Regions from separate parts of the Paenibacillus sp. 102 genome, predicted to be linked through region 3. Evidence: riboswitches for the same ligand, from Rfam matches in the RefSeq annotation. Region 3 holds a riboswitch; each other region holds the start of a gene.
The links. Region 3 has a riboswitch for thiamine pyrophosphate ahead of AAIE21_RS21625 (MTH1187 family thiamine-binding protein). Riboswitches for the same ligand answer to the same signal wherever they lie in the genome.
Positions count from the first base shown of each region.

Region 1: it holds a riboswitch for thiamine pyrophosphate, as region 3 does, so the genes downstream of both, thiT (energy-coupled thiamine transporter ThiT) here and AAIE21_RS21625 (MTH1187 family thiamine-binding protein) in region 3, are expected to answer to the same signal.
Region 2: it holds a riboswitch for thiamine pyrophosphate, as region 3 does, so the genes downstream of both, tenA (thiaminase II) here and AAIE21_RS21625 (MTH1187 family thiamine-binding protein) in region 3, are expected to answer to the same signal.
Region 4: it holds a riboswitch for thiamine pyrophosphate, as region 3 does, so the genes downstream of both, thiC (phosphomethylpyrimidine synthase ThiC) here and AAIE21_RS21625 (MTH1187 family thiamine-binding protein) in region 3, are expected to answer to the same signal.

Region 1 covers NZ_JBCGHT010000018.1:66,640-68,829, forward strand. Annotated here, with positions in the region: gene AAIE21_RS24605 (sensor histidine kinase) at 1-249, shown strand, start outside; gene thiT (energy-coupled thiamine transporter ThiT) at 480-1,082, opposite strand; TPP riboswitch at 1,178-1,279, opposite strand; gene AAIE21_RS24615 (FeoA family protein) at 1,641-1,868, shown strand; gene feoB (ferrous iron transport protein B) at 1,865-2,190, shown strand, end outside.
Region 2 covers NZ_JBCGHT010000003.1:534,697-536,886, forward strand. Annotated here, with positions in the region: gene tenA (thiaminase II) at 174-863, opposite strand; TPP riboswitch at 1,042-1,148, opposite strand; gene AAIE21_RS11940 (MBL fold metallo-hydrolase) at 1,251-1,973, opposite strand; gene AAIE21_RS11945 (homoserine dehydrogenase) at 2,130-2,190, opposite strand, start outside.
Region 3 covers NZ_JBCGHT010000013.1:31,903-34,092, reverse strand. Annotated here, with positions in the region: gene AAIE21_RS21630 (ABC transporter permease) at 1-643, opposite strand, end outside; gene AAIE21_RS21625 (MTH1187 family thiamine-binding protein) at 615-935, opposite strand; TPP riboswitch at 1,039-1,140, opposite strand; gene AAIE21_RS21620 (cytochrome-c oxidase) at 1,272-1,646, shown strand; gene AAIE21_RS21615 (anaerobic C4-dicarboxylate transporter family protein) at 1,921-2,190, shown strand, end outside.
Region 4 covers NZ_JBCGHT010000007.1:194,386-196,575, forward strand. Annotated here, with positions in the region: gene lldP (L-lactate permease) at 1-147, shown strand, start outside; TPP riboswitch at 528-642, shown strand; gene thiC (phosphomethylpyrimidine synthase ThiC) at 861-2,190, shown strand, end outside.

The sequences.
Region 1 (2,190 bases), on a different contig from region 3:
ACAATAGATGAACAAAATCGAATAAAGGTTTGTATTGAAAATAAAGGTGCACATATTGAAGAAGAACAATTAGATAAAATTTGGGATCGTTTTTATCGGATTGATACGGCTCGTCAACGTTCAAAAGGTGGAACAGGACTCGGGCTTGCGATTTCAAAAAATATTTTAAAACTTCATGGCGTAGAGTATGGTGTGAATAATACGGAAGATGGTGTGCTATTTTTCTTCTATTTAGATAAAAAAGTGTAGAAAGGAATAGGAACTTCTACACTTTTTTATTGTTTTTTAACTTATCTTCATAGTATCTTTACCTTATCTTTATTTTCTACACGTATAATTTGGGTTAGAAAATAAGGTTTTGTCAGGAGTAGATTAGCCATGAATAGCAATTTACTAAGTGTAATGGTATTTATGTTCTTATGTGCATTTATCATGTTTATTATAGATATAACTCACTAAAGTAAAAATAAGAGCGCCATTTAGGCACTCTTATTTTTTGAATTCATATTATATGCACCAACGCTTTGGAATAAGCGTGGTGAAGTTGTAAATAAAAGAAGTAGTAACACTGTACATAATGCGAAAGAAGCAAGCATTGTACTACCGTTCACGATTAATGAATATAGGAAAGCGGACTGTCCTGGTGGTGCGTACTTTCCGAAGAAGATAACGCCTGCAATAAAGTGAAAGAAATAACGTGCAAAGCTACCAATGAAAGTAGCAACAATAATATAGACCATTGTTTTCTTCCCTGGATTATTTGCCATTGATTGCTGAATAGGTTGATAGAATAAACCGGCAAAGCCGACGAAAGCAAAGGCAACGAAGTACTCAATGAATGCTTGCACAGGCGTTAAAATATATGCATCGCCGACTACAATTTGCAGTAGTCCCCAAATCAAGCCTCCTAAGAAAGCCGTTTTAAATCCCCAGCGGTAAGCGATAATAAAAATAGGAATCATTGCAAATGAAACGGAACCGCCTGTTGGAAGTTTAATTGATAGTGGTAAAATGTCGATGATCAAGGCGAAGGCTGCAAGGATTGCAGATTCAATCATCGCTTGTAAATTGGTGTTACGCATGTTGTCATTCCCCCTAAATCCAAGTTGCACAAAAAAAGAATAATGTATCATAGGGAGATATGAAATACGTAAATAGAAAATGATGAGGTATATGTATTTCGGCGTTTGCACAATTCCTACGTTAGCATTAACTAACAGGTTCTAAGGGTCGGAACGTTATATTCCCTCTCAGCAACGAGGCTCCCCCTGTGATAACGAGATTCTTTGATTGTTAGATTCATTGTAATCGAAATGGATGAGAATGGCAAATGGGTGTTTACATAGATGAGAATTAAAAGAATTTTTTTAGATGGAAGAGAGAATCCGCTCATGCATAGAAGCGGTCGGATCCTTTTTTAGCCCCATGCCAAGTGGAAACGAGTGGAGTTCTCTGTTTGTTTGCATAGCCATGACTTATATGCCAGCAAACTAGTATGAGTTTATATAGAAAAATTATTTAAGTATAAGTGTCCCAAAATGTTAACAAATAGGAAGGGAAAGGCTATATTACTTGATTCTTAGAATGTGGTATAATTTCACTGAAAATAATTATCATTCTCTTTTTTGAGGGGGGAAATTATGAGTTTAGCTGATATTAAAATAGGTGAAAAGGTATTAGTGAAAAATTTACAGACGTTAGATAAGTTGTTAAAGCGGAGATTAGCTGCTTTTGGTCTTTCTGAAGGAAGTGAACTTCGTGTAAAACAAAAAGCGATGTTCAAAGGCCCATGTACATTAGAATGCCGAGGACAATTAATTAGTATTCGTCATTGTGACGCGAAAATGATAAAGGTGGAATTAGCGTGAATACAGTTGCATTGCTAGGGAATCCGAATACAGGGAAAACATCATTATTTAATGCGTTAACTGGTTCTTATGAATATGTAGGAAACTGGAGCGGGGTAACGGTAGAAAAAAAGGTTGGTAAGTTAAAGAATAAGCAAGGGACATTAATTGATTTACCAGGTGTATATGATTTAAATCCTGTCTCTCGTGATGAAGGTGTCGTTACAAACTTTCTATTAACAGAAGAATTTCAACATATGCTGAATATTGTTGACTCTTCTCAATTCGAGCGTAATATGCATTTAACGTTGCAACTACTGGAATTTGGTAAGCCAGTTTCAAT
Region 2 (2,190 bases), on a different contig from region 3:
AACTACCTTCTTCCTTCTTTTTATTATGTAATTTTTTAATAATATATAAGCATCTAATTAGTGAAATTGATTTTTCTAAAACTAGAAATTATTATTTTCGTACAAAAAAATGACTAAACTAAGTTAGTCATTTTCTATACTATTGCATGCTTGATGAGAGACATATCTTTTTCTTATAAACTTACATCCTCTACTTGTTTTTCTACTGGCCATTTTTCTAATGTGTAAGCCATCTCCCAAAATGAATATTCATATTGACTGCTAATTACAAAATGCTGTTTCATACGCTTGCGATCAGCTTCTGTTACTGTTTCTGCAATAGCATCTAATCTTGCAATTTGCTCTTCTACTAAAGTACGGAACCAGTCAGAACCATATGCAGAAATCCATTCTTGGTAAATTGGTTCTTCCGGTTTACATTTCTTAAGTCGTTCACCAATTTCATAATAAAGCCAATAGCAAGGTAAAATGGCTGCGATAACATCCCCAATATGTCCCTCATATGCAGCGCGATACATATGTGATGTATATGCATAAGCTGTCGGTGCAGGAATGAACGATTCTTTTTCTTCTTCTGTAATTCCTAGTTTTTTCGCAAAATTCTCATGCAGTGATAATTCAGCTTGATATGTATTTTGTGCATGGTGCGCCATACGAGCTGTCGTTTCTAATTCAATCGCTTTTGCTGCTCCTAACGATTGAACTCTTGCAAAATGACTTAAATAATATGAATCTTGCAGAACGTAATAGCGGAAGTTAGCTAAATCTAATGTTCCAGCTCCTAGCTTTGTGACAAATGGATGATTAAAACTTGCTTCCCAAATCGGATTAACTTCTTTACGTAATAACTGTGAAAATGACATTATAGGCCCTCCAATTAACGTTTTGATAATAAAGAATGAAACAAGTTTCTTAACGAATTGCTCGTTAACTACTAGACTACTGGGATCTACTTCAAATAGGTGCGCAAAATAAAAAAGCTTTCTTTACACACACGTAAAGAAAGCAGACTGGACATCATCAATATTGTAAAAATATCATTTTCTGTCACTTCCACTTCCCTACGCTGGTATTACCCAAATCAGGTCCTAAGAGTTTCAAAAATATTCGTTGATCTCAGCCTTTAAAAGGCCCCCCTAGTGGATAGATATATAAAACTATTTAACTTTGATATTAATCATAACATATTCTAGAATACTATCAAATAGTATTTGTAAATTCAGCACTTATAATATAAAGGTGCACAAATGTTATCTATCTTCTTCTACTAACCTCTTAATTTGCTCCTTCACATTCGAATCACAAACACCACCGTGATAACAAATTACTCTATCGATATCAAATTCTAAAAATCTTCTAAGCGATTCTGTAGCTGTTTCCATATCTGGTGTCGTATGCGGAACTGGCCCTCTTAGTTTTCCATCAACGCATACCATCGCGTCACCCGCAATTAATGTTTTATATTTTTCACTATATAAACTAATATGTCCGGGAGTGTGCCCTGGTGTATGAATCACTTCAATGCCTCCGAAAAATGATAGTCTTCCTCCGTCTTCTAATGTCCGATTTACTTTTGCATTCGGAGGATTTTTATATAGAAATTGCATAACCTCTGGAAGTGCCTCCCATTGGTCTTTACTCATTTTACTTGGATCCGTTTTCATTAAATGCGCTTGTCCTTCAATATACGGCTTGTCTAATTCATGTGCGTATACTTCAATAGAATGGTCTGCCTTCTGCTGTATTTCAGGAAGACTTCCAATATGGTCTATATCTTGATGGGTTAAAATAACTGCTTGTAATTGCTCAAAAGGCACACCAATACCAATCATTGCATCACGAATCCCTTCTAATTGGCCTGGCATACCAGTATCGATTAATATAGCTTCTTTTTCATCCCAAAGTAACGTGGGATTTAATTCGAACTCTTGAATTTTTAATTTTAACACCGCTAGACCGTCTTCTATTTTCATATTACACGTCTCCCTCGATACATAAATTAGTGAAGTTATTTCACTTACTAAAATGTATCACGCTAAGGATAATTGTTCAAATGATTAATTTTTTATTATAACATAAAAATATTTATTTGTCAAGTTATTTCGTCTGGTTCACAACTATTTTTTTCATCAAACATCTTTTCGATACAAATTAATTAAATCTTTCAGAGCTGCAGCTGCTGCTCCTCTC
Region 3 (2,190 bases):
TCGTCGCACGCGTAAGCATGACGCCTAATCCTTCGCTCGCACCAAGCCATTCTCCAATAATCGCTCCCATCACGCTATATGTAACGGCAATTTTCAGCCCAGAGAAAAAGTATGGGAGCACTGCTGGAAATTTTACCTTTTGGTAGATTTGCCATTTGGTTGCGCGCATTGTTTGTAATAACTTAAGCATGTTTTTATCTACTGTTTGAAAACCTTCTAAAATACTGAGAGCAATTGGAAAGAAACAAACAAGAATAACGACCATCACCTTTGGAAGCATCCCATATCCAAACCAAATAATAAATAAAGGTGCTAACACAACAATCGGAATCGTTTGTGATATTACGAGTAACGGGTTAATCAAAATGCGAAATAGCGGAATAACATCCATAATAATTGCAATACTTGTTCCAAGTAAAATCGCAAAAAACAAACCAATTACAACTTCTTGCAGTGTTTGCATTGTATTTGGTAACAATAAATCTTTCATTCCAATTAACTCTTGAACGATTGCAGAAGGTTTTGGTAAGATCCACGGTTCAATTCGAAATAATGAAACAGATCCTTCCCATATAGCAATGAGAAGGATAAGCCAAATTGTTGTAATTGTTATGTTAGATCGTTTCTGGTTTTTCATATTCATCACGGTACTTCCAAACTTTCTCATTAATCGTTACACCAGTACTTGGACGATAATGAATTTTAATAGAAGTAATAACTTCTTCTGCCCCAGCATCGACACAAGCTTGTTGTGCACGCTTAATAACATCAAGAAGCACATCTAATTCTCCTTCAAGTGTTGTCTCCATTGCACCTACTTCATAGCGAACACCAGATTGTTGTACGACTTCAATTGCCTTATCAACAACGGCATACACATCTTTCGTTTTTGCTTGTGGTACGACTGAAAATGAAATGGTAACTTGTTGTGACATACTAAAATCCCCCTTGCAAAATGTTGTGTAAAAAAGAAAAGGCTTTCCTGCAAAATACGCAGGAAAGCCTTGTATGCAAGTTATTATACAATAACATGTGCTTACATCACTTTAAGTAACTCCCTACGCTGGCATTATCCAGATCAGGTTGAGGGTCGATGCTTTCTTACATCCTCTCAGCCAAATGGCTCCCCGGTCTTAATTCGCTTTCATTGTAGCATGATTTATTTTTTCAAACAAACAAATCTACATTTTTTTATAATATGATACTGCTTACAATCTATTGGTCATATATTTTATCATAGCAAAAATACAAGTATATTAAGGGGGGTAAAAATGGGAATTCGTTTCATTCAAATTTCTTCTATTTATTTTGTCATCGGTGTTTGTATGGGATTATTCATGTCAATTTCCGCTAATTATAAATTGACCGCAGTTCATGTGCATGTTTTATTGCTAGGTTGGACGTCTATGATGTTGGCAGGTATTTTATATTATATTTTCAAAGAAGCTGGTACCTCAAAACTTGGTAAATTACATTTTTGGCTCTTAAATATCGGACTACCGATTATGATGATTGCACTCGCTCTTGAGATTTATGGCCATCATGCAGCTATACCTTTTGTTGCTGGTGGAAGTATTCTTGTTGTTCTTGCTATTATCATTTTTGCTATTAATATTTTCACACAAATTAAAGAAACTCTAAAATAAGTCTCTTTTATAAGAAAAAAGCAGAAACGGATGAATTCGTTTCTGCTTTTTTCTTATAAAAGACATTTGCTATATATATTTATTATTTTTATATTAAAGTAAAATGATTATTTTTTCGAAATAATTTCACGAAATATAGTGAATGTTACTTTTTATGTGTTATATAATAAAAAAGGTTGATTTAACAGGTTTTCATTTGTTTAATTTAATAATTTTCATTCAAATTAAATTATTCAAAAATATCTTACCGTATGGATTTTGGAGGTATTTTATCATGTTTTGGCTACAATTTATCACCTTACTACTCTGCATTTTTATCGGTGCACGCCTTGGCGGAGTTGGCCTAGGAGTAATGGGTGGAGTTGGTATGGCAATTCTCGTATTTGTCTTCCACTTACAACCTACCGCTCCTCCTATTGACGTTATGCTGATGATTTTAGCAGTAATTACAGCTGCTGGTGCCCTGCAAGCAGCGGGCGGAATGGATTACCTTGTCCACCTTGCAGAAAAAGCTCTTCGTAAAAATCCAAAGCGCATCACATTC
Region 4 (2,190 bases), on a different contig from region 3:
ATTGCAATTGCATGTGCGGCAGTAGGACTTGCTGGAAAAGAGTCCGATTTATTCCGATTTACAGTAAAGCATAGTTTATTCTTTGTAATCATTGTGGGCATTATGACCTATGTACAAGCCTACTATTTAACGTGGATGATACCGTAAATAAGAAAAAGATGCCCCGCGCGCGCGCGGGCATCTTTTTTTTGAGATATCGGCGATTTTTAAAATATGTAAATACACATTGAAAAGTTGACATAAAACCTAATTTTTCTAGGTGGAGAGAGCGTCTAGTCATGCATAGTAGCGGTCAGACCCTTTCTTAGCTCCATGCCGAGTGAAAACAAACGGAGAAAATGAGTGGAAATCTTTTTTTGTTTTCATAGCCGCAATGTAGATGTCAGCAAATCAAAATGGATATATATCGACCGTTCGACAGAAGATATCGATCAACAGACAAAAAAACAACATATAAAAATTAGAATTCATTCCTTTGCATTTTTCTGATTATCGTGTATGATGAGAAAGTATTGAAAATTAAATCAGTGATAAACTAGGGGTGCCCAGCAAAGCGTGGGCTGAGAGAGAAGCGCAAGAACTTCTTAACCCTTTGGACCTGATCTGGCTCGTACCAGCGTAGGGAAGTTAACGGCTTTACATAATGATGTCTTTATGAGCCAGGTCCTTTGTTTTACTATGGACCTGGCTCTTTTTATTTTGGCATGCGCTGGCCACTAGTTCTCTTCTCGTCCTAAAGCTGAACCGATCACTATGATCGGATGAAGTAAAAATCAAGATAACTGAAATTGCTCGGGGTTGGTTGGAGGTTCTGAGTAAGGGAGATTTCTTGAAATGATAAAGGGGAGGCAACACAAATTATGAAGCAATCTGTTTCAGCTGAGCAAATTGAATTGAAGTCGAGTTTACCAGGGAGTAAGAAAGTCTATGTTGATGGCCCGCGTGATGGTATGAAAGTACCGATGCGTGAGATTGCCCAAAGTGATACAAATGGTGTACCAAACCCACCAATTCGTGTGTATGATACGAGCGGACCTTATACAGATCCTGAGTACAAAGTAGAGTTGGAAAAGGGAATTCCAACACCACGTCACGGTTGGATTGTTAACCGCGGAGATGTAGAAGAGTATGAAGGACGCGAAATGAAACCGGAAGATGATGGTGTGAAAGTCGCATCTAATCATACACCTGTGTTCCCACAAATGGATCGCAAACCACTTCGTGCAAAAGAAGGTGCAAACGTAACGCAAATGCACTATGCGCGCAGGGGCATCATTACATCTGAGATGGAATATGTTGCGATTCGTGAAGGCGTAGAGCCAGAGTTTGTTTGTAAAGAGATTGCTGAAGGCCGCGCAATCCTACCAGCAAATATTAACCATCCAGAGGCAGAACCGATGATTATCGGACGCAATTTCCACGTGAAAGTAAATGCGAATATTGGGAACTCTGCGGTTTCCTCTTCTATCGCGGAAGAAGTTGAGAAGATGACATGGGCAACGCGCTGGGGCGCGGATACAATTATGGATCTATCAACAGGGAAAAACATTCATACAACTCGTGAATGGATCATCCGTAATGCTCCTGTACCAGTTGGAACAGTTCCGATTTATCAAGCGTTAGAAAAAGTAAATGGGATTGCTGAAGATTTAACGTGGGAAGTATACCGTGACACGTTAATTGAACAAGCAGAGCAAGGCGTTGACTACTTTACAATTCATGCTGGCGTACTACTTCGTTACATTCCAATTACAGCAAAACGTACAACAGGTATTGTTTCACGCGGTGGTTCGATTATGGCGCAGTGGTGTCTATTCCATCATAAAGAAAACTTCCTATATACGCACTTTGAAGAGATTTGTGAAATTATGAAACAGTACGATGTTTCCTTCTCTTTAGGAGATGGATTACGTCCAGGGTCGATTGCGGATGCAAATGATGAAGCGCAATTCTCTGAGCTTGAAACACTTGGTGAGTTAACAAAAATTGCTTGGAAGCATGATGTTCAAGTTATGATTGAAGGACCAGGGCATGTACCGATGCATTTAATTAAAGAAAATATGGATAAAGAACTTGATATTTGCCAAGGCGCACCGTTCTATACATTAGGGCCTTTAACAACGGATATTGCACCAGGTTATGATCATATTACATCGGCGATTGGTGCAGCGATGATCGGCTGGTTTGGTA